4 regions of the Spirillospora sp. NPDC000708 genome follow, and region 4 is predicted to be linked to each of the others. Evidence: riboswitches for the same ligand, from Rfam matches in the RefSeq annotation. Region 4 holds a riboswitch; each other region holds the start of a gene.
The links. A riboswitch is a leader RNA that binds a small molecule or an ion and turns the genes downstream of it on or off. The one in region 4 is predicted to bind cobalamin.

Region 1: it holds a riboswitch for cobalamin, as region 4 does, so the genes downstream of both, ABT299_RS12205 (ribonucleoside-diphosphate reductase subunit alpha) here and bluB (5,6-dimethylbenzimidazole synthase) in region 4, are expected to answer to the same signal.
Region 2: it holds a riboswitch for cobalamin, as region 4 does, so the genes downstream of both, ABT299_RS04580 (putative cobaltochelatase) here and bluB (5,6-dimethylbenzimidazole synthase) in region 4, are expected to answer to the same signal.
Region 3: it holds a riboswitch for cobalamin, as region 4 does, so the genes downstream of both, ABT299_RS42835 (CbtB domain-containing protein) here and bluB (5,6-dimethylbenzimidazole synthase) in region 4, are expected to answer to the same signal.

The regions. Positions count from the first base shown of each region.
Region 1 is NZ_JBEPCJ010000013.1:26,328-33,837, forward strand. It holds gene ABT299_RS12195 (hypothetical protein) at 1-25, opposite strand, end outside; gene ABT299_RS12200 (ribonucleotide-diphosphate reductase subunit beta) at 104-1,102, opposite strand; gene ABT299_RS12205 (ribonucleoside-diphosphate reductase subunit alpha) at 1,102-3,426, opposite strand; cobalamin riboswitch at 3,521-3,749, opposite strand; gene ABT299_RS12210 (hypothetical protein) at 3,858-4,472, shown strand; gene ABT299_RS12215 (YcnI family copper-binding membrane protein) at 4,548-5,261, shown strand; gene ABT299_RS12220 (copper resistance CopC family protein) at 5,258-5,800, shown strand; gene ABT299_RS12225 (globin domain-containing protein) at 5,873-6,640, shown strand; gene ABT299_RS12230 (FMN-dependent NADH-azoreductase) at 6,652-7,347, opposite strand; gene ABT299_RS12235 (sigma-70 family RNA polymerase sigma factor) at 7,426-7,510, shown strand, end outside.
Region 2 is NZ_JBEPCJ010000004.1:52,817-60,326, forward strand. It holds gene ABT299_RS04560 (DUF397 domain-containing protein) at 128-328, opposite strand; gene ABT299_RS04565 (helix-turn-helix domain-containing protein) at 325-1,167, opposite strand; gene ABT299_RS04570 (ATP-binding protein) at 1,361-2,107, shown strand; gene ABT299_RS04575 (TetR/AcrR family transcriptional regulator) at 2,018-2,800, opposite strand; cobalamin riboswitch at 2,917-3,040, shown strand; gene ABT299_RS04580 (putative cobaltochelatase) at 3,097-5,148, shown strand; gene cobO (cob(I)yrinic acid a,c-diamide adenosyltransferase) at 5,257-5,871, shown strand; gene ABT299_RS04590 (cobyrinic acid a,c-diamide synthase CobB) at 5,865-7,235, shown strand; gene ABT299_RS04595 (GNAT family N-acetyltransferase) at 7,268-7,510, shown strand, end outside.
Region 3 is NZ_JBEPCJ010000095.1:29,177-36,686, reverse strand. It holds gene ABT299_RS42855 (thymidylate synthase family protein) at 1-162, shown strand, start outside; gene serA (phosphoglycerate dehydrogenase) at 383-1,969, shown strand; gene ABT299_RS42845 ((2Fe-2S)-binding protein) at 2,466-3,197, shown strand; gene ABT299_RS42840 (CbtA family protein) at 3,214-3,942, opposite strand; gene ABT299_RS42835 (CbtB domain-containing protein) at 3,952-4,185, opposite strand; cobalamin riboswitch at 4,218-4,406, opposite strand; gene ABT299_RS42830 (3-isopropylmalate dehydrogenase) at 4,571-5,626, shown strand; gene ABT299_RS42825 (branched-chain amino acid aminotransferase) at 5,803-6,906, shown strand; gene ABT299_RS42820 (hypothetical protein) at 6,977-7,510, opposite strand, start outside.
Region 4 is NZ_JBEPCJ010000053.1:20,195-27,704, forward strand. It holds gene ABT299_RS31550 (sigma-70 family RNA polymerase sigma factor) at 1-63, opposite strand, end outside; gene ABT299_RS31555 (GNAT family N-acetyltransferase) at 182-1,063, opposite strand; gene bluB (5,6-dimethylbenzimidazole synthase) at 1,120-1,734, opposite strand; cobalamin riboswitch at 1,780-1,952, opposite strand; gene ABT299_RS31565 (DUF4260 family protein) at 2,006-2,425, opposite strand; gene ABT299_RS31570 (DUF4240 domain-containing protein) at 2,514-3,083, opposite strand; gene ABT299_RS31575 (class I SAM-dependent methyltransferase) at 3,161-3,859, opposite strand; gene ABT299_RS31580 (LysR substrate-binding domain-containing protein) at 3,906-4,823, opposite strand; gene ABT299_RS31585 (MFS transporter) at 4,911-6,281, shown strand; gene ABT299_RS31590 (MarR family winged helix-turn-helix transcriptional regulator) at 6,300-6,746, shown strand; gene ABT299_RS31595 (acyl-CoA dehydrogenase family protein) at 6,789-7,510, opposite strand, start outside.

The sequences.
Region 1 (7,510 bases), on a different contig from region 4:
TGATCCGGTCGATGAGAGAAGCCATGTTCTTCCTCCTCGGCCTAGCTTCCCCAGTTCAACGCGTATCCCGGCCGGAAAGTTCGGGGCCGGGGCCCGCGGGGCGTCAGAACGCCTCGTCGAAGGCGACGGTGCCCTCCACACCGATCTGGTATGCCGACACGCGGCGCTCGAAGAAGTTCGACAGCTCCTGGACGTCCTGCAGCTCCATGAACGCGAACGGGTTCGCCGTCCCGTAGCGGACCGGCAGGCCGAGGCGGGCGAGCCGCTGGTCGGCGACGTACTCCAGGTAGGCGCGCATGTCGCCGGCGCTCATCCCGGGCAGGCCGTCGCCGCACAGGTCGCGCGCGAACGCCAGCTCCGCCTCGACGGCCTCCTCCAGCATCGTCGTGACCTGCGCGGTCAGCTCCGCGTCGAACAGCTCCGGCTCCTCCGCCCGGACGGTGTCGACGACGGAGAACGCGAACTCCATGTGCATGGACTCGTCCCGGAAGACCCAGTTCGTCCCGGACGCGAGACCGTTCAGCAGGCCGCGGGAGCGCAGCCAGTACACGTAGGCGAACGCGCCGTAGAAGAACAGGCCCTCGATGCACGCGGCGAAGCAGATCAGGTTAAGCAGGAACGCGCGCCGGTCCGCGGCGGTGCGCAGCTCGTCCAGCGCGCCGAGCGAGTCGATCCAGCGGAAGCAGAACTCCGCCTTCGCCCGGATGGACGGGATGTGCTCGATCGCCGCGAACGCCCGGGCCCGCTCGTCCTGGTCGGGCAGGTAGGTGTCGAGGAGGGTCAGGTAGAACTGGACGTGCACGGCCTCCTCGAACAGCTGCCGCGACAGGTACAGCCGCGCCTCCGGCGCGTTGACGTGCTTGTAGAGGTTGAGGACGAGGTTGTTCGCCACGATCGAGTCGCCGGTGGCGAAGAACGCGACGAGCCTGTTCACCAGGTGCAGCTCCGCCGGCGTGAGGCGGGCGAGATCGGCGAGGTCGGAGGCGAGGTCCACCTCCTCGACCGTCCAGGTGTTGCGGATCGCGGCGCGGTAGCGCTCGTAGAAGTCGGGATAGCGCATGGGCCGCAGGGTCAGGTCCATGCCGGGGTCGAGCAGCGGCATTACTGGCACGCCTCGCAGGTCTCGGGGTTCTCCAGGGAGCAGACCGCCGCGGCGACGGTCGTCTGCGCGATCCGCGTGGCGGGCCGGGAGCGCAGGTAGTAGGTGGTCTTGAGGCCGCTGCGCCACGCGTAGGCGTACATCGAGGACAGCTTCCCGATCGTCGGCGTCTCCATGAACAGGTTCAGGGAGTGCGACTGGTCGATGTACGGGGTGCGGGCGGCGGCGAGGTCGATGAGGGCCTTCTGCGGCAGCTCCCAGGCCGTCCGGTAGAGGTCCCGCATCTCCTCGGGCAGGTCGACGAGGCCCTGGATCGAGCCGTTCGCCCGCTTGATCGCCTCGCGGACGGCGTCGTTCCACAGCCCGAGCGACTTCAGGTCCTCGACGAGGTACCCGTTGATCTGCAGGAACTCGCCGGACAGCGTCTCGCGCTTGAACAGGTTGGACACCTGCGGCTCGATGCACTCGTAGCAGCCCGCGATGGACGCGATCGTGGCGGTCGGCGCGATCGCGATCAGCAGCGAGTTGCGGAGCCCGACGTCGGCGATCCGGGCGCGGAGCGCGTCCCATTCGGCGGGACGGGTGGGCGCGGCGTCCGGGAAGTGGTCGATGTGCAGCTGGCCGCGCGCGGTGCGGGTCTCGGCGTAGGCGGGGAGCCGGCCGTGCGCCTCGGCGAGGTCGGCGGACGCGGCGTAGGCGGCGAGCGCGATCTCCTCGGCGATCCGGGTGGACAGCTCGCGGGCCTCGGCGGAGTCGAACGGGAGCCGGAGCGTGAAGAACACGTCGGCGAGACCCATGACGCCGAGGCCGACGGGACGCCACTTCCGGTTGGCCGTTTCCGCCTCGGGCGTCGGGTAGAAGCCGCGGTCGATGGTGCGGTCCAGGAACCGGACGGCGGTGCGGACGGTCGCGCGGAGCCGGTCCCAGTCGATCCCGGACGGCGACACGTGCGCGGCCAGGTTCACCGACCCGAGGTTGCACACCGCCGCCTCGTTATCGCCCGTGACCTCCAGGATCTCGGTGCACAGGTTCGACAGGTGGACGGTCCGGCCCGGCTCGGCGGTCTGGTTGCAGGCCCGGTTCGCGGCGTCCTTGAAGGTCATCCAGCCGTTGCCGGTCTCCGCGAGCGTCCGCATCATCCGCCCGTACAGCTTCCGCGCCGGGACCTGCCGGACGTACCGGCCCTCCTTTTCGGCCGCCCGGTACGCGGCGTCGAAGGCGTCGCCCCACAGGTCCGTCAGCTCCGGGACCTCCTTCGGGTCGAACAGCGACCACGTCCCGTCCGCCTCGACGCGGCGCATGAACTCGTCCGGGATCCAGTTCGCCAGGTTCAGGTCGTGGGTGCGGCGCGCCTCCTCGCCGGTGTTGTCGCGCAGTTCGAGGAACTCCTCGACGTCGGCGTGCCACGGCTCCAGGTACACGCACGCGGCGCCCTTGCGGCGGCCGCCCTGGTTGACGGCGGCGACGGACGCGTCCAGCGTGCGCAGCCACGGGACGATCCCGTTCGAGTGCCCGTTCGTCCCCCGGATCAGCGACCCGCGCGACCGGACCCGCGTCCAGGAGATCCCGATCCCGCCCGCGTACTTGCTGAGCCGCGCGACCTGCCCGTACCGCTCGTAGATCGCCTCCAGCTCGTCGCGCGGCGAGTCCAGCAGGAAGCACGACGACAGCTGCGGGCGCCGCGCCGCGGAGTTGAACAGGGTCGGCGAGCTGGGCAGATAGGACAGCGTGCTGAGCAGCCGGTACAGCTCGGCGGCCTCGTCGACGGTGTCGGACAGGCCCACGGCCACCCGCAGGAAGAAGTGCTGCGGCCGCTCCAGGACGAGCCGGGTCCGCGGATGCCGCAGCAGGTACCGGTCGTAGAGGGTGCGGAGCCCGAAGTATCCGAACCGGTCGTCCGCCTCCTCGACCGCGCCTCCCGAGGGGGGGCGACCCCCCGCGCCCCCCGGACCCTCGTCGATGAGGCGGTCCAGCGCGGCGGCGTTCTCGGCGACGAACGCGGCGGGGCCGTCGGCGAGGAGGCCCTCGGCGTGCGCGGCGGCGACGGACTCCGCGAAGCCCCGGACGCCGGCCTCGGCGGTCTCGTCGCGGATCCGGGCGGCCAGCAGCCGCGCGGCGACCCGGGAGTACCCCGGCTCCACCGCGACCAGCGCGGCGGCCTCCCCGATCGCCAGGTCCCGCAGGGCGGCGGCGCTCGCGCCGTCCCCGGCCCGGACCGCGCCGAGCACCCGTTCCGGCGCGGTCCCCTCGACGCCGGCGCAGGCCGCGGCGACCTCGGCCGCGATCCGCTCGGCGGCCGGCGCCTCCGCGGGCATGGTGACTGTCACGTTCTCTCCCCTCGTGAGACGGCCTCGCGAGGGCATGCGAACGGGCGCGGCGGCAGGCTGCCGCGCACCGTCCCCCGGCTCACCCGCGAAGCCTCGGACGTACGGCGTGCATGGCAGGTCTTCGGACTCGCGGGCACCCGCGCCTCCTGCCGGAGGCACGACCTACTGGCCGTCGCTTCCCGATCCGGACGATCCGGTTCAGTGCCTGTGACGGCGGTCGTTCCCGCTCACCGCTGCGGGGCAGTCCCGGACTTGCACCGGGTTCCCTCTTACGACGCCCCCGCCGCGAGCGGCGGGGGCGAACCAGCACGGGATTGAACCCTACATCTTGTTGATCCTCATTGCGCAACCCCAACATGTAGGGCGCGTCGGGACCGGATCGCGGGGGTCGGATGCGCGCCCGCGGACCGGGGTGGGACGATGTCCCCGTCATGTCCCCGCGTCCCAGGCAGCCGGCCTTCCGCACCGCGCGCGCGGTCGTCTTCGCGACCGTGTGCGTCGCGCTCGCGACCGTCGGCCACGACCTGGCGTCGCACGAGCCGGTGCCGGGCTGGGCGGTGCTCGCCGGGTTCGGCGCGGCCCTCGCCGTCGCCGCCGCCCTCGCCGGCCACGAGCGCTCCCTCCCGACGATCATGGGCGGGCTGCTCGGCGGCCAGTTCGCGCTGCACACGCTGTTCGCGAGCGCCACCGAGGGCATGCGCGACTGCGACACCGCCGCGCACGCGGGACACGCCGCCGCGACGCCCGCGATGCACGGCTCCGGCACGTCCATGACCGTCGCGCACGTCGCCGCCGCCGTGGTCGCGGCCTGGTGGCTGCGGCGCGGCGAGCGGGCCGCGTGGTCCCTCGCGCGGCGCCTCGCGTCCGCCGCCGACCGCCCGATCCGGCTGCTGCTCGCGCTGCTGCTGATCGAACCGGCGGAGCGCCCGCTGCGTACCCCGGTGGTGCCGGTGGCGGCCGGCGCGATCGCCACGGGACGCGCGCTCCGGCACCAGGTCGTCCGGCGGGGACCCCCTCCGCGTTCGAGGGCGCTCGCCCACCTCTGAGCGAGCGCCGTACGTCACCGGCCGCCGGATCCACGGCGCCCGGCCCTTCCCGTACGACTCGAACGGAGTTCCGTCTTGCCTTCCCGCACGCATGCCCGCCGGCTCGGCACGCTCGCCGTCCTCGCCGGCGCCGGCGTGGTCGCGTTCGCGACCGCCGCGTCCGCGCACGTCACCGTCAACCCGAAGACCGCCGAGCAGGGCTCCTACGCCAAGGTCTCGTTCCGGGTGCCGAACGAGGAGGACAACGCCGCCACCACCAAGCTCGTGGTGAACCTCCCCACCGACCACCCGCTCGCGTCGGTGTCGGTGCGGCCCGTCCCCGGCTGGACGGCGAAGGTCGTGGAGTCCACGCTGCCGAAGCCGGTCAAGACCGAGGGCGGCGAGCTGACCAAGGCCGTCACGCAGATCACCTGGTCCGGCGGCAGGATCGAGCCCGGCCAGTTCCAGGAGTTCGACGTCTCGCTCGGCCCGCTGCCGACCGACACCGACACGTTGACGTTCAAGGCCGACCAGACCTACTCCGACGGCCAGGTCGTCAAGTGGGAGCAGGACCCGGGCGACGGCACCAACGAGCCCGAGCACCCGGCGCCCACGCTCAAGCTGACGCCCAAGGGCGCCTCCGACACCGCAGCCGCCGGGCTCACCGCCCGGTCCAAGCCCGCCGCCAAGGCGGAGGCGAATTCCGACGACGGCACCGCCCGCGTGCTCGGCGGCGCCGGCATCGGCGTCGGCGTGATCGGCATCGCGGTCGGCGGCTACGGCCTGTCCCGGGCGCGGAGCCGGGCGTGAGCCGGGCCGTCCGGCGCACCGCCGCCGGCGCCGCCGCGGCCCTCGCCGCGCTGGCGCTGACCGTCCCGCCCGCCTCCGCCCATACGTCGCTGACCGGCGCGAACCCCGCCGCGAACGCGACGGTCGCGCCGCCGACCCAGATCGTCCTGACGTACGCCGACCCGGTGCAGCTGCCGCAGGTCGTGCTGACGGACGCCGGCGGCGGGCGGCACGAGGCGGGCAAGGCCCAGGCGGTGGACAACAAGGTCACCGAGGCGGTGAAGGGCACGCTGCCGAACGGTGTGTACACGGTCGGCTGGCGCGTCGTGTCGCCGGACGGCCACCCGATCAGCGGCACCTACACGTTCACCGTCACCGGGTCCACCGGCGCCGCCGGCACCGCGCCCGGGGCGACCGCGCCCGCCGCGAAGGCCGCCGGGAACGGCTCCGGCGGCTCGTCCGGCTGGCTGTGGATCGGCCTGGCCGCCGCCGTCGTGGTGGTCGCGGGCGGCGGGCTCGCCTGGTACCGCCGAACCTCGGGAGAATCCCCGGAGAAATGATCATCGGTCTTCCGGTCGGGTGATTACAGCGTTACAGTGATTACCGACCGGAAGATCACCCCTGGGGGCCCAGTGATCGTCGAGTACATCCGCTACCGGATCGACCGGGCGAGGGCGGAGGAGTTCGAAGCCGCCTACGCCCGCGCCGCCGTCCCGCTCGCCGCCGCCCCTCAGTGCGTCGACTACGAGCTGACCCGCTGCGTCGACGAGCCCGAGTGCTACATCCTGCGGATCCGCTGGACGTCCGCCGAGGACCACTCCCAGGGCTTCCGCTCCGGCGAGCACTTCCCCGCCTTCTTCGCCGAGATCAAGCCGTACGTCCAGCAGATCGAGGAGATGCGGCACTACGAGGCGACGCCCGTCCACGGCAAGGGCTCGTCCGTCCCCACCATGTACGACTGGGCCGGCGGCGCCGACGCCCTCCAGCGCCTCACCGAGGTCTTCTACACCGCCGTCCTCAAGGACGACCTGCTCCGCCCCCTCTTCGAGCACATGGCCCCGGACCACCCGAAATGGGTCGCGATCTGGCTGGGCGAGGTGTTCCGGGGCCCCGAGCGTTACAGCCGCGAGCGCGGCGGCTACCACCACATGGTCCGGCAGCACCTCGGCAAGGCGATCACCGAGGCGCAGCGCCGCCGCTGGGTGAGCCTGCTCATGGACGCGGCGGACGAGGCCGGACTGCCCGCCGACCCCGAGTTCCGCGCCGCGTTCGCGTCCTACATCGAGTGGGGCACCCGCATCGCGCTGGCGAACTCCCAGCCGGGCGCGACCCCGCCCCTCGAAGCGCCCATGCCCCACTGGAGCTGGGGCGAAGCCCCGCCCTACACCCCCGCCAAGTAGCGGCTGCGCCGCTACCGCGCGGCCAGATCGACCACCGCCTCGCGGGCCTCGGCGAGTGACCGTGCCGCCATTCCCCTGAATCGCGCCAGATGCGGGACGAGGTCGGCGAGGGTCATTTCGGCGTTGACGAAGGAAACGGCGTCCTCGGCGACACCGAGATTGCCGAAATAGGCCCGCAGATAGGGCTCCTGGAAATCGAAGCCCTCGCGCGGCGTACCGGGACCGTACGCGCCGCCGCGCGCCGTCACGACGACGACCCGCTTGCCGTGCAGTAGGCTCCGGCCCGTGTCCGGGTCGTTGTACGCGCCGGGAAAGGTGATCCGGTCGATCCACGCCTTGAGCGACGCGGGGATCGAGAAGTTGTACATCGGAGCGCCGATCAGCACCGTTCCGGCGTCCAGGAACTGCTCGATCAGCGGCAGGGTCAGCGACCATTCGCGTTCCTCGGCGGCGCCCTCGACGAGCGCGTCGACCTTTGCGGGCGGGACGTAGCCGTTCTTCTCGACGCGGCGTCCGAGCTCGCAGTAGGCCGCCGAGATCGGCGGCACCGGATCGGCGACGAGATCGCGGTACCGGTAGCCGGACGTCCCGTGCCGTTCCCGCCACGCGTCCGCGAACCGCGCGGACAGGCGCCGGGTGATGGAGTCGCCGGAGTGGCTGGAGTCCAGGTGCAGCAGCGAGGTGACCTGGTCGTGGGCCGATAGCATGGTGGAGCGCGTCTCCTTCGCTCTCGTGTCGTCCTTGTTCCCACAGCTATGACGACCCGCGCCGACGAAAGGGGACCGATGGACGAGCAGGTGCTGGCCGAGCGGTTCGACGAGTGCCGCGGCCACCTGCGGGCGGTCGCGTACCGGATGCTCGGCTCGCTGG
Region 2 (7,510 bases), on a different contig from region 4:
TCTACTTTCCAGGGAAGGGCGGGGTCACCGCCCCGGTCCCGGTTCCGGCCCCGGCATGGGCGCGGTACGGCGTGCGGGCACGGCGAAGGGCCGCGGCGACGTGCGCCGCGGCCCTCCGGAATCGTGCTCAGACCTCCCGGATGGAGTCGAGGAGGGTCTGCCAGGCGTCCGGCGTCAGCACCAGGGCCGGTCCGCCGGGGTCCTTCGAATCGCGAACAGCGCGCAGATCGCTGGAGAGGGGGGCCACCTCGACGCACTGGTCGCCGCTCCCGCTGTGGGAGGACGTGCGCCAGGTGGCTCCGTTGAGTTCGCGCTGCAGGTTGGTCACAGGCTGCTCCTTGCTGCCTCGGCTATGAGGTGCGCGGATTCCTCGGGGGACAAGGCGGCCGCCTCGATCCGATCGAAGCGGTCCCTATGTTTTGCTATTGCCTCGCTGCTCTCAAGGTAAACGTCGCCCATGGTCCCCTCTACGTAGGCGATATCGGGGTCTGCGGGGTCCGGATACGACAAAATGGTGAAACGTCCGTCAAGGCCCGCATGTCCCCCCTGGGTGAACGGGAGGACCTGAACGGTCACCGTCGGGCGTTTCACGGCCTCCACCAGGGACTCCAGCTGGGCGCGCATCACCTCGCGGCCGCCGATGGGCCGGCGCAGCACCGCCTCGTCGAAGATCACCTGGAGCCGGGGCGCGCTCTCGCGGTCGAGCAGCGCCTGGCGGATCTTGCGGGCCGCGATGCGGCGCTCGATGTCCTCCTGCGCGGGCAGCAGCCGGCCGGCCGTGATGACGGCGCGGGAGTACTCCTCGGTCTGCAGCAGGCCGTGGATGAGCTGCGGGTCCCAGGTGCGGATGTGCGACGCCTCGTCCTCCAGCGCGACGTAGCTGCCCGCGAAGACGTCCTGGTAGGCGGTCCACCAGCCGCGCTGCCCCGCCTGCCTGGCCAGCGTGATCAGCGCGTCGCGGTCGGGGCTCGGAACGCCGTACAGGTCGAGGATGTCGGCGATGTCGCCGGGGCGCGGCCGGGTCTGGCTGGTCTCCAGCCGGGAGACGGTGGCCCGGGACCAGTCGAGGCGGTCCGCCACCTCCTGCAGGGTGAGTCCCTGCTCCTCGCGCAGCTTGCGGAGCTCCCGCGCCAGACGGCGGCCACGAACGGTGGGGCGGTAGGTCATGGGAGCGAAGTCTCGCCGCTCTCGGGCCGCGCCACAACGCGATTGGCGAACCCGGCACGAAGGGCAGGGCAATTCCATCAAGGCGCTTGCGAACGTGAGAATCTCACGAGAGTCTTGAATGCGTGACTGCTCGGGGACCGATAGTGACGGCGACCGGACCGCGCTCCCGGCAGGCGGCCCGCGGGAGGCACTCGTGAAGACCCCGCCTGAGACCACCGACGCGAGCCAGCGCGCGCCGCGGCGCACCGCCGGGCCGCGCGCCGGGCACGACCGGTCGGCCGCCCCGGCCGCCGACCCCGCGGCGCCGCCCGGCGCCCCCTCCGACCAGGCGGCCGACCTCGCCGCGGACATGATGACCGACGCCGCCGCCATGGCCGACGCGATGGCCGCCGGGGGCGCGCGCGGGCCGGGCGGCGCCAGGCCGGGCTGGGTGTGGGCGCTCCCCGGCGGCCCCGGCTGCGCGAGCCACGCCCGCCGCGTGCTGCGCGACGCGCTCGCCTCGCTCGGCGTGCGGGACGAGGCGATCGGCGACGCGCAGCTGATGGTGAGCGAGCTGGCCACCAACGCGCACCAGCACGCCGGCGACCACGGCCCGCACGAGCTGTGGCTCTACCTGGGCGACCCGCCCGGCGCCGAGTCCCGGCCGTCCGGCGCCCCGGCGAGCCCGGGTGCCCTGGCCGGTCCCGGCCTCGCGGGCGCTCCGGTCGGTGCCGAGGTGCGGTGCGCCGTCTTCGACGCCTACGTCGACGCGTCGCTGCCCGGCTACTCGTGGACGTCCGGGGACTGCGGGCGCGGTCTCAGCATCGTCCGGGAGCTGTCGCGGGGCCGCTGGGGCATGCTGCGGACGCTGTCACGGCTCGGCCCGGGCGTCCGCGGCAAGGCCGTCTGGTTCGCCGTCCCGGTGCGCGGCGGCGTGAAGCAGCCGGTCCCCGGCCTCTAGGCGCCCTCCGCCCGCCGCGTCCTGGGCCTCCAGCGCGGGGGCGATGTCGGTGACCATCGACAGCAGCGACCTGGTCAGCAGCGTCTGCACCTGCGCGCGGTCGAGGGTCCGCTCCTGGAGCCACTGCCGCGTCGCCGCGTCCGCGAGCCCGGAGTAGACGCGCAGGACGGCCCGCAGCGTGCCGGTCGGCGCGGGCACCCGCAGAACGGCGAGCATGTGCTCGACCGTCCGGTCGCGGAACCGGTTGACGAGGTGGAGCAGCTCGGGGTCCTGCCCGAAGCCCTCCGCGTCCAGCGCCGCGAACCAGGTGGTGGCGTTCCGCTCGGCGGTGTCGAGGAACAGGTTCACGCACAGCTCGACCGTCTCAGGCAGCGTCATCCGCTCGTCAGGGGGCGGCGCCTGCACCGCCGCGGTGGCCGTCAGGCCCTGGACGACCTTGAGGAACAGCTCCCGCTTGGTGCCGAAGTAGTAGTGGATGAGCCCGCGCTGGACGCCGGCCTCGCGGGCGATCGCCGCGGTGGCCACCTCCGCGTACGGCAGCTCGGTGAACATGCGGCGCGCGACGTCGAGGATCTGGTCGCGCCGCTCGTCGCGCGGCAGGCGCTGGTAGCGGGCCTTCGGGCTCCTGGTGTCGCCCGGGTGCGGCGTCGCGGCTCCGGCGGCCTCGCCGCGCGGGGCTGCGCGTCGCTCCATACCGACCAGTAGACCATCTCATTGGCGTATCGCCAACATTGACCGGCACTCCGCCGATAGATGGCCGGGTCGAGCGCGTCCGGCCGGTGTGCGATCCTGGGCGGGCGACGGACGCGGAGGAACCCGGTGCGAATCCGGGGCTGTCCCGCAACTGTGACCAGGGGAGCCCCCCTCGACACGGCCACGGCACGCGGTGCTGGAAGGCCGAGGGGGAGCGGTGATCCGGGAGCCAGGAGACTCCGGCCGTCGGACAGGCACCGCCACGGGCGTGGACACCCGAGGAAGGATGACGAGACGTGCGACCTGCGTCGGCGCCGGACACCGGCCGGCCGGAGAGGCGCGCCCGCGCGCGCTACCCCTTCTCCGCCGTCGTCGGAATGGCCGATCTGAAGCTCGCCCTGCTGATCAACGCGGTGTCGCCGGGCGTCGGCGGCGTGCTGGTCCGCGGCGAGAAGGGCACCGCCAAGTCGACGATCGTGCGCGCGCTGGCCGGGCTGCTGCCCCCGGTGCCGGCCGTGCCGGGCTGCCGGTTCTCCTGCGACCCGGACGATCCCGACCCGGCGTGCCCCGACGGCCCGCACACCCCCGGCGAGGCGGGGACGCGGGACGCGCGGCTGGTCGAGCTGCCGGTGGGCGCGTCCGAGGACCGGCTCACCGGCTCGCTGGACATCGAGCGCGCGCTGACCGAGGGCGTGAAGGCGTTCGAGCCGGGCCTGCTCGCGGCCGCGCACCGCGGCGTCCTGTACGTCGACGAGGTCAACCTGCTCCATGACCACCTGGTCGACCTGTTGCTGGACGCGGCGGCCATGGGCGAGTCGTACGTCGAGCGCGAGGGCGTCTCCGTCCGGCACGCGGCGCGGTTCCTGCTGGTCGGGACGATGAACCCGGAGGAGGGCGAGCTGCGCCCGCAGCTGCTGGACCGGTTCGGGCTGACCGTCGAGGTCGCCGCGACCCGCGACCCGGCCGAGCGCGCCGAGGTCGTCCGGCGGCGGCTGCGGTTCGAGGACGATCCGGACGGCTTCGCGGCGGCCTTCGCCGCGGACGAGGCGGACCTGGCCCGGCGGATCGCCGCCGCCCGCCGCCGGCTGCCCGGCGTGGAGCTGACCGACGCCGCGCTCCGCCAGATCACCGCCGTGTGCGCGTCGTTCGAGGTGGACGGCCTGCGCGCCGACCTGGTGACGGCGCGGGCCGCGATCGCGCTGGCCGCCTGGCACGGCCGCGACGCGGTGACGGCCGACGACGTCCGGACGGCGGCGCGGCTCGCGCTGCCGCACCGGCGCCGCCGCGACCCGTTCGACGCGCCCGGCCTGGACCGGCAGAAGCTCGACGAGGTGCTCGAAGAGCACGGCGACGAGCCGGAGCCACCCGACGACCCGGGACCTCCCGGCGACGGCCCGGACGGCCCGGACGGCCCGGACGGGGGAGGCGGCGGCCTTCCCGACGGCTCCGGGCAGGACGCGCCCGTCCCGCCGCCGGCCGGCCCGCCCCCGGAGGAGACGCCGCAGTCCGGGGAGAGCGGCCCGGGGCGGTCGGGCGAGAGCGAGCCCGCGCCGGCGGACGCCGCCTACAAGCCGCGCCTCTTCACCGTCCCCGGGCTGGGCGAAGGCGCGCCGGGACGGCGTTCCAAGGCGCGCAGCCCGTACGGACGCGTGTCAGGCGCACGGCCGGGCGCGCGCGGGTTGCACCTGACGGCGACGCTGCGCGCGGCGGCACCGCACCAGCGCGCGCGGGGACGCACCGGTTCCGGTCTGGTCGTCCAACCCGAAGACCTGCGCGAAGCGGTCCGCGACGGACGGGAGGGCAACCTCGTCCTGTTCGTCGTCGACGCCAGCGGTTCGATGGCGGCGCGCAAGCGGATGCGCGCGGTGAAGGGCGCCGTCCTCAGCCTCCTCCTCGACGCCTACCAGCGGCGCGACAAGGTCGGCCTCATCACCTTCCGGGGACGGGACGCCGACCTGGCGCTGCCGCCCACGTCGTCGGTGGAGGCCGGGGCGCGCCGCCTCGACGCGCTGCCGACCGGGGGCCGCACCCCGCTGTCCGCCGGGCTGGCACGGGCCGCCGAGGTGCTGCGGGTCGAGCGGCTGCGCGACCCGGCCCGCCGCCCGCTGCTGGTCGTGGTGACCGACGGCCGCGCCACCCACGGCCCCGACCCGTCGGCGGCGGCCGGGCTGCTCGCCGGCGTCGCGTCGGTGGTCGTCGACTGCGAGTCCGGGCCGGTGCGGCTCGGACTCGCCGCCGCGCTCGGCGCCCGGCTCGGCGCCGAGGTCGTCCGGCTCGACCGCCTCGCCGCCGACGCGCTCGCCGGGGTCGTCCGCGACGCGCGCGGCGGCGCGCGGAACGTCGCGTGACCGTTGGAGAAGACCTCGCGTGACCGTTGGAGAAGACCTCCCGTGACCGCCGGGGAATCCGCATGACCGCCGGGGAAACCGCCGCCGACCCAGGAAGCAGGGGCTGAGATGCCGCAGGGCAAGCCGGAGTACGTGCCGGACGACGGGCTCACCACCAGGCAGCGCCGCAACCGGCCGCTGGTGATGGTGCACACCGGACCGGGCAAGGGGAAGTCGACGGCCGCGTTCGGGCTCGCGCTGCGGGCCTGGAACCAGGGCTGGCCGATCGGGGTGTTCCAGTTCGTCAAGTCGGCGAAGTGGCGGATCGGCGAGGAGAACGCGCTGCTCGCGCTCGGCCGCCTGCACGAGCGGACCGGCGAAGGGGGGCCGGTGTCCTGGAACAAGATGGGCGAGGGCTGGTCGTGGATCCAGCGGCCCGGTACCGAGGCCGACCACGAGGCCGACGCCCGCGAGGGCTGGGAGCAGATCAAGCGCGACCTGGCCGCCGAGAAGTACCGCCTCTACGTGCTGGACGAGTTCACCTATCCGATGAAGTGGGGCTGGGTCGACGTCGAGGACGTCGTCGCCGCGCTGGCGGACCGGCCCGGCAACCAGCACGTGGTGATCACCGGCCGGGACGCCGACCCGCGGCTGATCGAGGCCGCCGACCTGGTCACGGAGATGGCCAAGGTGCGGCACCCGATGGACGGCGGCCAGAAGGGGCAGAAGGGCATCGAGTGGTGAGCGTCCCGCGGCTCGTCGTCGCGGCGCCCTCGTCGGGCAGCGGCAAGACGACCGTGGCGACCGGGCTGATGGCCGCGCTCGCGATGCGCGGCCTGCGGGTCTCGCCGCACAAGGTGGGCCCGGACTACATCGACCCCGGCTACCACGCGCTCGCGACGGGCCGTCCCGGCCGGAACCTCGACCCCTGGCTGACGTCCGAGGACCTCGTCGTGCCGCTGTTCCTGCACGGCGCGCGGAACGCCGACATCGCGGTCGTCGAAGGCGTCATGGGCCTGTACGACGGCGCCGCCGGTCTCGGGCCGTCCGACTCGGCCGGGGGAGGGGACTACGCGTCCACGGCGCACGTCGCGACGCTCCTGGCCGCGCCGGTCGTGCTGGTCGTGGACGCGTCCGCCGCCGCCGGGAGGTCCGTGGCGGCGCTCGTCCACGGGTTCCGGTCGTTCGGGACGGTCCGCGTCGGCGGCGTCGTCCTGAACCGGCTCGGTTCCGACGGCCACGAGCGCATGTGCCGCGCGGCCGTCGAGGAGCTCGGGCTGCCCGTCCTGGGCGCGCTGCGCCGCAGCGACGACGCCGCGACGCCGTCCCGGCACCTCGGCCTGATCCCGGCCGCCGAACGCAGCGCGGAGGCGGTGGACACCGTCCGGCGGCTGGGCGAGCTGGTCGCGGCGTCGTGCGACCTCGACGCCCTGCTCGCGCTCGCCCGGGAGGCGCCGGAACTGGACGCCGCGCCCTGGGACCCGGCCGACGCCGTGCCGGAGAAGCACCCCGGACGCCCTCGGATCGCGGTGGCGGGCGGCCCCGCCTTCACGTTCGGCTACGCGGAGAACGAGGAACTGCTCGAAGCGGCGGGCGCGGAGGTCGTCCGGTTCGATCCGCTGCAGGACGCGGGCCTGCCGGAGGGGACGCGCGGAGTCGTCGTCGGGGGCGGGTTCCCCGAGGTGTACGCGGCGCAGCTGTCGTCCAACGAGCCGCTGCGCGAGGAACTGGCCGCGTTCGCCGACGCGTCCCGGCCCGTGTACGCCGAGTGCGCCGGACTCCTCTACCTCGCGGAGGAACTCGACGGCGCGCCCATGTGCGGTGTGCTGAATGGCGCCAGAGCGGCCATGGCCCCGCGGCTGACGCTGGGTTATCGTGCCGCGGTGGCGGTGGCCGACTCGGTCGTCGCGCGCGCGGGCGAACGGGTGCACGGGCACGAGTTCCACCGCACGGTGACGGACCCCGAACGCGGGGAGACCGCCGCCTGGCAGTGGTCCGCGTCCGGCCCGGTCGGGTTCGTGCGGGGCGACTGCGTCGCGTCCTACCTCCACGTGCACTGGGCCGGATCGCCCTGGTTCGCCAGCCGGATGGTCGCGGCCTGCCTGTGACGGTCCCGCCTGCGGGCGGGGAGGGGAGCGGTGTGGACGTCTTCACCGGGGACGTGCGCCTGGAGGCCGGGCGCCTCGTCCTGCGCCCGTTCGGGGTCGACGACGCCCCCGACCTGATCGAGGTGATCCGCGCGGGCGAGGACTTCCTCCCGCCGAACTTCCCGGACGCGCTGGAGGCCGAGCCCCTCGCCTGGTTCCTGCGCGAAGGCGTCCACAAGGTGCACCGCTTCGGCCTCGGCATCCACCTGGCGGTGACCGACCGCGAGACGGGCGGC
Region 3 (7,510 bases), on a different contig from region 4:
GCCTACGTCCCGCTGCGCGAGGTCCAGCTGCACGTGGCCGGGCGGCTGGGGCTGCCGGCCGGGCCGCTGCGGATCTTCGTGGACGTCCCGCACGTCCGGGTCGCCGACGCCGAGCGGGTCGCCGCCGTGCTGGCCGCGGTGCCCGAGCCGAACGCCGCCTGACGGGCGGCGCCCGTCCGGAGCCGGCCCCGGCCGCGCGACCAGGGGTAAGGGCGGCGCGGGCCCGGCGGACACCCCGGAGTTACCGACGGGTCTTTCCCTGTCGCGAACCCCGCCGCCCGCCGGGGGATAGACTCGCCGCTGGGGGCGAGGGCACGACGAGGTGACTCGCGCACTTCACCTGCACATCAGCCGAACATCCGACTTCCGAAGGACTGTTTCCTTGAGCAAGCCCGTCGTCCTCGTCGCAGAAGAGCTCTCCCCGGCCGGCATCGCCGTGCTGGAATCCGACTTCGAGGTCCGTCACGTCGACGGCAGCGACAAGGCCAAGCTGCTGCCGGCCGTCGCCGACGTCGACGCCCTGATCGTCCGCAGCGCCACCAAGGTCACCGCCGAGGTCTTCCAGCACGCCGGGAGGCTGCGCGTGGTCGCGCGGGCCGGCGTCGGCCTTGACAACGTCGACGTGGAGGCCGCCACCAAGGCCGGCGTCATGGTCGTCAACGCGCCGACCTCCAACATCGTCACCGCCGCCGAGCACGCGATCGCCCTCCTGCTGGCCACCGCCCGGAACGTTCCGCAGGGCCACTCCGCGCTCAAGCAGGGCGAGTGGAAGCGGTCCAAGTACACCGGCGTCGAGCTGCAGGGCAAGACCGTCGGCGTGCTCGGCCTCGGCCGCATCGGCGTGCTGGTCTCCCAGCGCCTCGCCGCCTTCGACATGAACGTGATCGCGTTCGACCCGTACGTGCAGGCGGCCCGCGCGGCCCAGCTCGGCGTGAAGCTCGTCACCCTGGACGAGCTGCTCCAGCAGAGCGACTTCATCACCGTCCACCTGCCGAAGACCCCCGAGACCCTCGGCCTCATCGGCGACCGCGAGCTGCACCAGGTCAAGCCGAGCGTGCGGATCGTCAACGCCGCGCGCGGCGGGATCGTTGACGAGGAGGCGCTCGACCTCGCGCTGAAGGACGGCCGGGTCGCCGGCGCCGGCATCGACGTGTTCAGCAGCGAGCCCTGCACCGACAGCCCGCTGTTCGTGCACGACAACGTGGTCGTCACCCCGCACCTCGGCGCCAGCACGCACGAGGCGCAGGAGAAGGCGGGCACGCAGGTCGCCCGCTCGGTGAAGCTGGCGCTGTCCGGCGAGTTCGTGCCGGACGCGGTGAACGTCCAGGGCGGCGCGGTCGCCGAGGACGTCAAGCCCGGCCTGCCGCTGGCCGAGAAGCTCGGCCGGATCTTCACCGCCCTCGCCGGCGGCGTGCCCGTCCGGCTGGACGTGGTGGTGCGCGGCGAGATCGCCGAGCACGACGTCAAGGTGCTGGAGCTGGCCGCGCTCAAGGGCGTGTTCTCGGACGTCGTCGAGGAGTCGGTGACCTTCGTCAACGCCCCGCTGCTGGCCCGCGACCGGGGCGTCGAGGTCACCCTCACCACCAGCGAGGACAGCCCCGACTGGCGGAACGTGGTGCAGGTGCGCGGCACGATGGGCGACGGCGGCGTGGTGTCGGTGTCCGGCACGCTGACCGGCCCGAAGCACGCCGAGCGGATCATCGAGATCAACGGCTACAACATGGAGCTGGTGCCGACCGCGCACATGGCGTTCTTCTCCTACGTCGACCGCCCGGGCATCGTCGGCGCCGTCGGCAAGCTGCTCGGCGACGCCGAGGTCAACATCGCCGGCATGCAGGTCGGCCGGGACGCCAAGGGCGGCAAGGCGCTGATCGCGCTGACCGTCGACTCCGGCATCCCGTCGCAGCTCGTCGACGCGATCTCCGCCGAGGTGGGCGCCGACATGGGCCGCCGCGTCGACCTGGACTGACCCGGGAGAGCGAGAGGTGACCGCCGCGGGCGGGCGTCCGGCACGGGCCGGGTGCCCGCCCGTCGTGGTCGTGAGCACCGTCACGTCTCATATGTTGAGATTTTACGCCACGGGTCGGGACAGTCGCCTGGACGGCGGGTACCGTCGAAGGCAGTCATGCGGCGTTTCGTGGTAATCCTTCGCTGCCGCAGCGGGGCCTGACATCGGCGGGCCGGCGCCGCTGCGGAGGTTCGACCCGGCCATGAGCCCGATTCCGCGCCCGGACCCGTGCGAACCACGCGTCCCGGGCGGCCCGGCATCCAGAGTCTCGGCGATTCGGAGCGAATCATGAACGACACCACCCGTACCGGCACGCCCGCGGACGACGCCGCGGAGGAGGCCGCCCGCGCCCTGCAGACGGCCCTGGACCGCCGCGACAACGGCGGCCACCCCTCGCGGTAGCGCGGCCCCGGGCCTCCCGGCAGACGCGCCGGCGCGGCATGACAGGGTGAACGCCATGCCGTCGCCGATGCCCGCCGGGGCCGGGGAGGTCGCGGAGGCGCTGCGCGCCGCCGGGCGCCTCGGGCCCTACTTCGAGATCACCACGGACCCGGCCGAGGAGGCCGACCCGACCTGGCGCCCGCTGCCCGAGCGCGACCCCGCGCGGCTCGCCGGCCTCACCGGCCTGTACGCCGAGCGGCTCGGCACCCGCGAGCGGCGCGTCGCCGCGTCCATCCTGTTCCAGGGCCTCGCGTCGCGCCTGTGGTCGCCGGTCGTCGCGGCGGCGGCCCGGGGCGTCGTCCCCGACCTGTCCGGCCTGCACTGGCGGTGGGCGCCCGGCGCCCCCATCGCGCTCTGGCTGGCCGAACCGCGCGGGCACCGGGCCGACGGCACCGCCGAAGCGGCCGGCCTGGTCCACGACGCGGTCGTGACCGGCCAGCTGGAGCCGCTGCGCGCGACGATGCTCACCTTCACCCGCCTCGCGGACGGCCTGCTGTGGGGGAACGCGGCGTCGGCCCTCGCCGGCGGCCTGAACGTCGGCCCGCCCGACGGCGCCCGCGCCGCGCTCGTCCGCGAACTCCTGGCCCGGCCCCCGCTGGCGGGCGCCGGGGTGTTCGGCCCGCGCGGCTTCGTCCGGCGCAACTGCTGCCTGTACTACCGCGTCCCGCCCGGCGGCGAGATGTGCGGCGACTGCGGCCTGCGCCGCCCGCCGCGCCGCGACGGGCCGCCGCCACGGGTGCGCCCGTGACGGCGGCCGGCGGCGGTCAGGCCGGGACGGCGGCCCGGTGGCGGGCCACCGAACGCTCGGTCAGGTAACCGAACAGCAGCCCGATCGTGCTCCACAGGACGAGCTGGACGCCCAGGGACGCGAGCCGGAAGTCCCACAGGACCGTGGCCGGGAAGTGCTCCGGAACCGCCTCGGGCTCCGGCGTGAGCCGGTACACGACCGCCAGCAGGACGGCGTAGCCGGCCGCGGTCGCCGTGATCGCGTTCCAGGCGCCGAGCCGGGGGACGAGGCGGCGGCACACGATCACCGCCGCGGTCGTCGCCAGGATCCCCAGCGCCATCATGCAGAAGTACAGCGCCGTCCTGCCGCCGATCGTGGTCGGGTTGCCGACCGCCGGGGGCGTCGCCGGGTACTTCAGGAACGGCACCAGCTCGATCGCCACGAACCCGGCGAGGGCTACCAGGGCGGCGGTGGCGCGCGCGCCGAGCCGTCCTAGCCGTCCGGACGCGAAGGCGAACGCGATCGAGAACAGCCCGCCGAGCGCCGTCCCGTACACCGCCATGGCGGTGGTCAGGCCGGCGGTCCTCTGCACGGTGCGGCCGACGACCTCCGGCTCGTGCCCGGCGTGCTCGGCGTGCGCCCTGGCCTCCTCGAACGCGATGGCGTGCCCGACCTGCGGCTCCCCGTACAGCCACGCGACGACCAGGGCGAGGGCGGCAGCGGCCAGGCCCGCGAGCATCCCGCGGACCAGCAGTGCTCTCATCATCGGCGCGGCCTAGTGGCAGGGGAAGCCGAGCAGGTGCCGGCCGTCGTGGGTGAACTCGTGCACCCAGGTGCCGCCGAAGACCGACGTCGCGCCCTGCTCGGCGCCGACGAAGTAGATCAGGATCGCGGCCAGCACGACGGCGAGCACCGCCCATGGCACGATGTCGCGGATCGGCAGGCGCAGGGGCGCCGCGGACGGCTCGGCCTGCGGGGACGTGGCGGACGGTACGGCGGACTCGGCCATGTCGGGTCTCCTCACGGGGTGCACTCGCCCCGGTTGCGGGAGGACGACGGGTCAGTGTCCTGACTCCCAGATCGCCGTCTCCCTCCGACCTTCCCGCCGGTGCGGCCGGCCGTGGTCGTGCTGGGGGAGACTCCCTGGTCACAGTGGCGGGACCGTCCTGGATTCGCACCAGGTTCCTGCGCACCGTCGCCTCGATGTGAACTTGTCGAGGAGAGCGTCTCCTCTCCCCACCGGCGCGTCAAGCCCGCGAAGGGTGACAAAGGTGACGTTCGCGCCGCCGTCCGCGGCGATCGTCCGCGGCCGCCGGGACCGCCCCGCCGAGACACCGATACCGGGATATGAGACGCAAGCCCAAGCAGTGAGACGTTTGCAGTACAGTACGCCCATGGCTTCCCGCAGCATTCGTCTGGCCGTCATTCCCGGTGACGGGATCGGCCCCGAGGTGGTCGCCGAGGGACTGAAGGTCCTCGAGGCCGTCGCCCCGTCCAGCGGCCTCGCGTTCGAGCAGACCTCCTACGACCTGGGCGCCGCCCGCTGGCACCGGACCGGGGAGACGCTGCCCGACTCGGTGCTGGAGGAGCTGCGCGGCCAGGACGTCATCCTGCTCGGCGCCGTCGGCGACCCGAGCGTCCCGAGCGGGACGCTGGAGCGCGGGCTGCTGCTGCGGACCCGGTTCGAGCTCGACCACTACGTCAACCTCCGCCCGGTGAAGCTGTTCCCGGGCGTGAAGACCCCCCTCGCCGACGTCACGCCCGACGACATCGACATGGTCGTCGTCCGCGAGGGCACCGAGGGCCCCTACACGGGCGTCGGCGGCGTCCTGCGCAAGGGCACCGAGCACGAGGTCGCCACGCAGGAGAGCGTGAACACCGCCTTCGGCGTCGAGCGGGTCGTCCGTTACGCGTTCGAGGTCGCGGCGTCGCGCCCGCGCAAGAAGCTGACGCTCGTCCACAAGGACAACGTCCTGACCTTCGCCGGTGATCTCTACCAGCGCGTCATGAAGCGGGTCGGTGCGGAGTACCCGCAGGTCACGACCGACTACTGCCATGTCGACGCGGCCACCATGTTCTTCGTCGGCCAGCCGCAGCGGTTCGACGTCGTCGTCACCGACAACCTGTTCGGCGACATCATCACCGACATCGGCGCCGCGATCGCCGGCGGCATCGGGCTCGCCGCGTCCGGGAACGTCAACCCCGACCGGACGGCGCCGTCGATGTTCGAGCCGGTGCACGGCAGCGCGCCCGACATCGCGGGGCAGGGCAAGGCCGACCCGACCGCCACGATCCTGTCGGTCGCGATGCTGCTCGACCACATCGGCGCGGGCGAGGCCGCCCGCCGCGTCGAGCAGGCCGTCTCCGACGACCTGGCCGAGCGCGGCGCGCTCGGGACGCGGTCGACCGCCCAGATCGGCGACGCGATCGCCAAGCGAGTATCGGGCTGAGGGCGCGCCTCTCTGGCCACGAGCAGGGACACTCCGGGCGCGCCTCGCGGCGCGCCCGGTTTTCCGTATGCGCCGCGTGCGAGGAGTGGGGTCGAGGAACAAAGTACGACAATAGGGACTAAGGACGCCGCAGCGGCAATGGGGCCGCGCCGGCGATCGGGAGAGGACGAACGGCGATGAGCGACACCCTGGACTTCGAGATCACGCTGACCGAGCGGCCCGCGACGGCCGCCGAGCGCGAGCGCGTCCTGGCCGATCCGGGCTTCGGCCGGTACTTCACCGACCACATGATCACCATCCGGTACTCGGCGGACCGGGGGTGGTACGACGCGAAGCTCGAACCGTACGGGCCGATCCCGATGGACCCGGCCAGCCAGGTGTTCCACTACGCCCAGGAGCTGTTCGAGGGCCTCAAGGCCTACAAGCAGCCGGACGGCTCGATCGTCACCTTCCGGCCGTACATGAACGCGGCCCGGATGAACCGATCCGCCAAGCGGATGGCCATGCCGCAGATCCCCGAGCAGCTGTTCGTCGACGCCGTCGAGCTGCTGGTCGCCACCGACAAGGCGTGGGTGCCCGACACCGAGGGGCACAGCCTCTACCTGCGGCCGTTCATGTTCGCCACGACCCGCGCCCTCGGCGTGAACAGCCCGGCGCACGAGTTCCTCTTCATGATCATCGCGTCCCCGTCCGGGCTGTACTACCCGCGCGGGATCAAGCCCGTCTCGGTGTGGCTGTCGCAGGACTACACCCGCGCGGCGCCCGGCGGCACCGGCGAGGCCAAGTTCGGCGGCAACTACGCCGCGTCGTTCGCGGGCCAGGCCGAGGCCGTCGCGCAGGGCTGCGACCAGGTCGTCTGGCTCGACGCGGTGGAGCACCGCTGGGTCGAGGAGGTCGGCTCGATGAACCTGATGTTCGTCTACGGCTCCGGTTCCGACGCCCGGCTGCTCACCCCGGCGCTCACCGGCACGCTCCTCGCGGGCGTCACCCGCGACTCGATGCTCACGCTCGCCCCGGACCTCGGCATCCCCGCCGAGGAGGGCAAGATCAGCATCGACGAGTGGCAGGCCGGCTGCGCGTCCGGCGAGATCACCGAGGTGTTCGGCTGCGGCACCGCCGCGATCATCAGCCCGGTCGGCCGGGTCAGGGGCCGCGACCGCGAGTGGACGATCGGCGACGGCGAGCCCGGCGAGATCTCCATGAAGCTGCGGCAGGAGCTGGTCGGCATCCAGTACGGCACCCGCCCCGACCCCTACGGCTGGGTCCACAAGATCGCCTGATCCGTGGTGGCGCCCGATGGCGCGCCCGTCCCCGGGTGCGCGCCATCGGGCGCGGTCATGGCCGGCCGCGTCAGCGGCCGTAGCGGACCGAGGTGGTGAGCGCCGAGCCCGCGGTCTTCGGGCTCACCCCCCGCGCGTCCGGGTTGATCGCGTAGTGGAAGGCGAACCCGACGAAGGCCCGTCCGGGCCTGCCGCCGACCTGCACCGGGAAGGTGCAGGTGCCCGAGAGGACGTAGACCTTGCGGACGCGGTGCGGCCGGACCGTGGAGTGCCAGACGTAGCCGACCGGGACGACGTGCCGGTCGTGGTAGCGGCCGTTCAGCCCGGTCGCCGTGCAGACCGCGTTGCCCCGCGCGATCGCCTTCAGCCTGCCGTTGGTGATCTGGAACGACCACGCCATCGGGTACTGCCGCGAGTACCGCCCGGTGAGCTTCACCTGCGCGTGGAACGCGCCGATCCGGTCCCGGTGCGCGAAGCTCTGATGCCGTTTGGTGAACACGAAGTATTGGGCCGCCGCGTCCGGGGCACGGTGCCTCGGACGGTTCTGCGCGGACGCGGCCGAGGCGGCGCCGAGCGCCATTGCCAGAGCCGTTCCGGAGATCAC
Region 4 (7,510 bases):
GACGTCGGCGTCCGACGGCTCCGGCTCCGCCGGGGCGCCCGTTTCGGAGGGGGCGCCCGTCACGGCTCGTCCCGTGGCGCTGGAGGAAGGGTCATGCGGGACCCTTCTGGAGGCGTGGAGGGGGGTCACGTCCTTGATTGCCCGGAAGCGTCCCACCCCTTCTCGCGGCAGGACGGCCGGGTCACAGGTAGTGGCCGCTCGCCAGGTAGGGGGCGGGGGCGGGCATGCCGCGGACGGCGATGTAGCCCTCCTGGCCGATGTCGAGGCGGGCGGCGAGGCCGACGTCCACCGCCCAGTGGTTGTCGGTGGTGATGCAGTTGACGAGGGTGTCCCCGCGCGCGGCGGCGAGCGCCTCCCACAGCAGGGTCTCGGCGGTCTCGGGACGGTCGGCGGCCAGCAGCGCGGGACGTCCCGCGCCCTCGTCGATGTAGACGTAGCCGCGCCGGCCGGGCGCGTCGGAGACGACCAGCCGCAGCGTCTCCAGCATGTGGACGTGGTCGGGGCCGTGGCCCGCGCCGCGGACGGCGGTGTCCAGCCGGTCCATCCATTCGAGGTCGTCGGCGCGCCCGTCCCGCAGTCCGCGGACGGCTGGCAGCGTGGACCGGTCGACGGTGCCGACCATCCGCATCTGCGGGTGCAGGGTGAAGCCCGCCAGACGGTAGCGGCGCGTCGCCGCCGGATGCACCGTCGAGGAGAACAGGCCCGGCCGGTCGCCGGCGTGCGCGAGGACGGCGTCCATCAGGCGCTTGCCGATGCCCTTCCCCTGCCGGCCGGGCAGGACGCCGTAGGTCGCCAGGTACCAGAGCCCTTCGCGGTTCTGGGAGACGGCGAAGCCCACGACGTCCCGGCCCTCTTCGGCGAGCCAGCAGCCGTCCGGGTCGACGGACAGGAAGTGGCCCAGGCGGTCGATCAGGCGGCGGGACTGCTCCTCCGTCGGCGGTTCCGGGTCCGGTTCGCCCACCCGCCGGCTGAGGCGGTCGCCTTCGAGGAACGTCACCGCCGCCGCGCGCTCGGTCGCGACGAGGTCGTCCCGCGACATGCGCCTGATGCGTACGGGGTCCATGCAGGCATGATCACGCCATGGGCGGGGCGGCGCACCTGATTATTCGGGTGCCGTGCTCACCAGCGGTCGTGGTGGACGGCCGCGTGGAGGGGGCGGCGGTGGCGCCAGCCGTGCCGTTCGAGGTCCGGGACGGCCTCCAGGTGCGTGACCGGCCCGACGCACAGCCAGGCGACCGGCCGGACGCCCGCCGGGATGCCGAGGAGGTCGCGCAGGTAGGGCTCGCGGTAGAACGACACCCAGCCGACGCCCAGTCCCTCCGCCGTCGCCGCCAGCCAGAGGTTCTGGACGGCCAGGCAGACGGAGTACAGGCCGGCGTCGGCGATCGCGTGCCGGCCGAGGACGGCGGGGCCGCCGCGCTCGGCGTCGTAGGTCACCACGATCGACACGGTGGATTCGAGCACCCCGTCGATCTTGATGCGGGCGAAGCGGGCGGCGGCGTCGCCGGTGAGGGTGGCGGCGAACGCGTCGCGCTCGGACCGGACGTGGTCGTGGAACGCGCGGCGGACGTCCGGGTCGCGGACCAGCACGAAGTCCCAGGGCTGGGAGAGGCCGACGCTGGGGGCGGCGTGCGCGGCGGTGAGGACGCGGTCGAGGACGCCGTCCGGGATCGGCGCGCCGGTGAACTCGGCGCGTACATCGCGGCGGCGGTGGATGACGTCGTACAGGTTCATGGGCAGGCTCCCGCTGCGGTCGGGCCGCCCGGGGCGGGCGGCCGGTGGAGCGAGGCCGGTCTTCGGACTCCCGGATCGACGCCTCACCGCCCGCCTTCCCGGCCTGACGGCCAGTGGCCGCGCGTGCGCGCGTGGGCGGCGGCTTCCCGGTCACCGCGGCGGGCCCGTGCCGGATTCGCACCGGCTTCCCGATTCTCCCCGAGGGGCACCTCGCGTCAGTTCACGCCGTCCGCGATCGTAGCGGTGCCCGCCTTCGGGTCGGGGGAGGGGGTCAGTGGCGCTGGAAGCCGTCCTTGGTGCGCAGGCCGTAGCCGACGGCGCGGTCGATCGAGATGTGCGCCATCCAGCCGCAGAGCCCGGCGAAGATCGGAGCCCACGCGAACGGAGCGACGGTGTAGAGCGCGATGAGCGCGAGCGGGACCAGCGCGCGGTGCGCGGCGTTGTAGTACGGGACGGCGCGTGCCGGGAGCTGCCCGCGCTCGACGGTGTGCGCGTCCCGGATCCCGGCCAGGAAGGTGAGGTCGGGCGCGATGAAGAACGCGACCGCGAGGAGCGCGGCGAGCCAGCCGTGGTTGACGCCTTCGAGGACGGCGAACGCGGTCCAGAACAGCGCGTTCGCGCCCCAGGCGGTGCGGCGGGCCACGAGCGCGGCGGAACCCTTGCGGACGGTCGGAACGGTGGCGGTGCTCATGGCCTGGTGCCCTCCTGCTTGGCTAATGGCGTTAGCTACAAGCTAAGGCTAATGCCATTAGCTGTCAAGCTCATGGAGACACAACCGCTCAGAGGAACAGGGCGGCCAGCCGGGGCAGGTGCAGCCGGGTCTCGGCGTCGTCCTCGACGTCCCAGTTCTCGCCCGCGGGACGCTCGGGCCGCCGCATCGAGCGCACGGCCGACTCCATCGCCGCGTCGAACGACTCGGTCTCTCCCATGACGCGCTTGTAGGTGCTGCGCGCCGCGTAGTGCAGGCCCTCCGCGCCGATCCACCCCTCGTCCTCCCGGGCCATCCGCACCACCGTGGGGACGTCGGCCAGCGTGTCGGGGTCGTCGACGGCGCGCGCGAACACGTCGCGTCCCAGCAGCGCGAGCCCGGCGCGGAAGTCCATGAATCCGTCGTCGCCGCAGCCGCCCTCGATGAGGTAGGCGGCGTTCCAGAGCGGCCGCCGGTACGCCGAGTCGAGGACGCGCGTCAGCATGGCGTCGAACGCGACGATGCCGGGGCCGTCCAGTTCCGCGAGCCGGTCGGCCACCAGGTCGATCAGCGGGTCGTCGGGGGAGTCGCGGTCGTCGGCGTGCGCACCGGCCTCGGCCCGCGCGTCCTCGATCAGGGCCCACCACGTCCGCTCGTCCATCGGTCCTCCCGCATGCGTCGGCTCCGCCGTTTTCGCGGACCAATGTGCCGCACGGGTCCGACAGGCCGGGCCGCGGGTCAGCGGGGGCGGGCGGTGAACCAGGCGCCGTCGTCGTCCAGGAAGTGGCCGAGGCGCAGGCCCGCCGCGTCCAGCACGGCGGGAAGCTCCTCGTCGCCGAGGTGCCGGTTGGTGAAGGTGTGCGTCCAGCGCCGCTCGCCGATCCGGTATTCGAGCGTCGCGACGACCGTTCCGGGGCCGGGCCGTTCCAGGTGCGCCACCCGGTAGCGGACGCCGTCGTGCGTCCACTCCCGGGGCGCGTCGTCGTGCCAGTGCCTTCCCGTGTCGCGCTGGACGACGACCACGCCGTCCGGCCGGACGTGGCGCCGGCAGGCCGCGAGGAGCGCCGCCCGGTCGCCGTAGTTGACCAGGTACGACATCAGCAGGACGCAGCCGAACCGGTCGGGCAGGTCCAGATCCTGGATCGGCGAGCACACCGTCCGCGCGCCCTCGATCCGGGCGAGCATCGCCGCGGAGCCGTCCACCGCCGTCACCGGATGGCCGAACCCGACCAGCGGGCGGGTGACCCGCCCGGTGCCCGCGCCCAGCTCCAGGACCGGCGTGCCGGCCGGGATCGTCGTGTGGACGAGCGCGGCGCTCGCGACGTCCGGCGGGAGCGCGGCGTAGAACTCGACCGCCGACCCGTCGTCCGCGATCTCGCCGGGGCCCGTCCCGGCGCGCCGCCCGTCCGCCGCCGCGCCGTCCTCTGCCGTCGCCATGATCGAATCGTCGGACGGCGGTCCGCCGCCGTCAAGACGCCCGCCGTCAAGACGCCCGAGCCGCACCGGCCTCGCCGCGCGCCAGGCCGGCGGACCTCCGGGCCAGCTCGACCAGGGGGCGGACCAGGGGCTCGGCACCGGGACGCCACCGGGCCTCGACGTGGACGCCGGTGACCTCGTCGACGGCGGGATCGAGCCGGACGAGGTCGCCGGCGTCGAGTTCGGCGCGGACGGCCGTCTCCGGGACGAGCGCGACGCCGCGGCCGAGCGCGGCCATCCGGCGCAGCGCGGCGAGGGAGCCGGTGGCCATGCCGATGCGGGTGCCCGGGCCGAGGGCGCGGCCGTAGCGGCGGGTCAGCATCTCGGACGTGCACTCGGGGTTGACGATGAGGAACTCCGCCGCCATCAGCGCGGCCGGATCCAGCGGCGACGCCTGGGCGAGGGGGTGCTCGGGCGCGGCGACCAGGACGACGCGGTCCTCGGCGACGATCTCGTGGGGGCCCGTGGCGGGGACGCCGTTGTCGTAGACGAACACGAGGTCGAGACGGCCGGCCTCTAGCCCGGCGGCGAGGAACGCGCGGTCGCCGACCGCCAGGTCCACCTCGCGCGCGGTGCCCGGGCCGGCGGCGCCGTGCTGGAAGGCGGCGAGCAGGTCGGTCGTCCACTCGTCGGCGAGGCAGTCCAGGGCGCCGACGCGCAGCCGCGGGGCCTGGTCGCGCGCGGCGCGGCGCATCCGGTCCTCCAGTTCGAGGGACTGCACCGCGTAGGGCAGCAGGCGGCGGCCCGCGTCGGTGAGGGCGGTGCCGGTGCTGGTGCGGGCCAGGACGCGGACGCCGAGGTCGTCCTCCAGCCGGCGCAGCTGGATGCTGAGGCTCGACTGGGCGTAGCCGAGCCGCTCGGCGGCGGAGGAGATGCCCCCGGTCTCCGCCACGGCCACGAAGGCCCGCAGGTAGCGCGAATCCACGTCCGGATTATGCCATCGGACTTCTCGATGGCCCCATCGGATCCACGGCCTGTCGGGCGGGGCGGCCGGACGGCGAGGGTCGTGGCCATGACGATCCCCGACAGCCCGCCGGCCCGGCGGGGCGCCCCGCTCCGGTTCGCCGGCATCGCGGCCGGCAACTTCATGATCGCGATGGACGCGACGATCCTCAACGTGGCGCTGCCCGACATGCGGCGCGACCTGCACGCGCCCGCGGCGGCACTGCCCTGGGCGGTGGACGCCTACACGGTGGTGCTCGCCGGACTGATGCTCGCGTCCGGCTCGGTCGCCGACCGGTGGGGCCCGCGCCGGGTGTACCGGGCGGCGCTCGGCGCGTTCGCCGCCGTCGCGCTGCTCTGCGCGGCCGCGCCCGGCGCCGGGCTCCTGATCGCGGGCCGGGCGCTGCTCGGCGTGCCCGCCGCCGGGCTGGTGCCCGCGTCGATGGCGCTGCTCGCCGCGCTCTACCCGGACCCGGACGAGCGGTCCCGCCGGATCGGCGCGCTCGTCTCGATCACCGGCCTCGGCATCGTCGCGGGACCGGTGCTCGGCGGCGCGCTGGTGTCGCTCGCCGGATGGCGGCTGGTGTTCCTGGTGAACGTCCCGGTCGCGGTGCTGGCGCTCGCGGCGTCGGGCGGGCTGAGCGGGCACCGGTCGGGGACGGCGCGGCCGATCGACCGCACCGGGTTGCTGCTGTCGGTCGCCGGGCTCACCGCGCTGACGTTCGGGCTGGTGGACGCGGGGACGAGCGGCTGGCTGCGGGTCCCGCCCGCCGTGGCGCTGCTCGCCGCGCTCGCGGCCGTCGCCGTTCTCCCGGCGACGCAGCGGCGGGCGGCGTCGCCGGTGCTGCCGCCCGCGCTGATGGCGCTGCGCCGGGTCCGCGTGGACCTGGTCGTCGCGGTCGCGTCGCAGCTCGTCTACTACGGCCTGCTGTTCACGCTGACCCAGTGGATGGTGGACGAGCGCGGGCTGACGGCGTTGCGGGCGGGGCTGGCGTTCCTGCCGATGACCGTCCCGGTGGCGTTCGTCCCGATGGTCACGGGCCGGCTCGTCGTCCGGTTCGGGGCACGGCGGGTGATGCTCGCGGGGATGGCGATGGACGTGCTGGGCGGGCTCGTCCTCGCGGGAGGCGGGGCGTCGCTGTGGACGGTGTTCGCCGTCCAGATACTGATCGGGACCGGGAGCCCGCTGGCGATCCCGGCGTGCATCGCCGACATGTCGGCGGCCGTCCCGCTGCGGCTGGCGGCGACGGGGCAGGGGGCGCTCAACGCGGCCCGGCAGACCGGCACCGCGCTCGGCGTGGCGGTCTTCGGCACGCTGGGGACGCTGACCGCGACCGGGTCCGTGCTGGTCGCGGTGGCCGCTCCGGCCGCCGCGGTGGTCGGCCTCGCCGCCCGGCCGCGGAGCCGTTTTGATCAGCTTGAACTGGACAGTTCAGACTGAATAAATTACACTGGGGTCATGAGCGACAGCGTCGAGCCCATCTCCCCCTCGGCCGCCCGGGCCGCCCGGGAGGTGCGGGTCGTGTTCAGCCGGCTGCGCCGCAGGCTGCGCGAGATCGGCGGAGCCCACGATCTCACACCGTCGCAGACGGCGGTGCTGAGCCGGCTGCTCAAGGACGGCGCGGCCAGCGCGAGCGCGCTCGCCGCGGCCGAGCGGGTCCGCCCGCAGTCCATGGCCGCCACGATCGCCGTCCTGGAGGAGCGCGGTCTCATCCGCCGCGACCCCGACCCCGAGGACGGCCGCCGCCAGCTGGTCACGCCGAGCGACGCCGGGCGCGAATGGGTCGAGGGCTCCCGGCAGGCCCGCGAAGAATGGCTGAGCCGCGCCCTCCAGGACCACTGCACCGAAGAGGAGCGCGAGACGGTCCTGAAGGCGTTCGCCGTCCTGGACCGCCTCGTCGAGTGACCCGGGCGCGGGAGAGGGCCGCGCCCCCTCCCGCACACGCGGTCAGGACGCGGGCAGGCCGAGGGCGCGGGCGATCAGCATGCGCTGGACCTCGGACGTCCCCTCGCCCACCTCCAGGATCTTCGCGTCGCGGTAGAAGCGGCCGACGGCGTACTCGTTCATGAAGCCGTACCCGCCGAAGACCTGCGTGGCGTCGCGGGCGTTGTCCATCGCCGCGTTGGACGCGACGAGCTTGGCGATCGCCGCCTCCTTCTTGAACGGCTCCCCGGCCAGCATCTTCGCCGCCGCCGCGTAGTACGCGAGGCGGGCCGTGTGCGCGCGGACCTCCATGTCGGCGATCTTGAACTGCATCGCCTGGTAGCGGCCGATCTCCTTGCCGAACGCCTCCCGCTCGCCGGCGTAGCGCAGGCACTCGTCCACGCAGCCCTGCGCCAGGCCGACCGACAGCGCGGCGATCGCGATCCGGCCCTCGTCCAGGATCCGCAGGAACTGCGCGTAGCCCCGGCCGCGCTCGCCGACGAGGTTCTCCGCCGGGACGCGGACGTCGTCGAACGACAGCTCGCGGGTGTCCGAGGACGACCAGCCGACCTTGGAGTACTTGCGGCCGACCGTGAAGCCGGGCGTGCCGCTCGGCACGATGATCGTGGAGATCTCGCCGTCGCCGGTGAACGCGGTGACGGTCACGAACGCGGTGATGTCGGTGCCGGAGTTGGTGATGAACGCCTTCGACCCGTTGATCACCCACGAGTCGCCGTCCAGCCGGG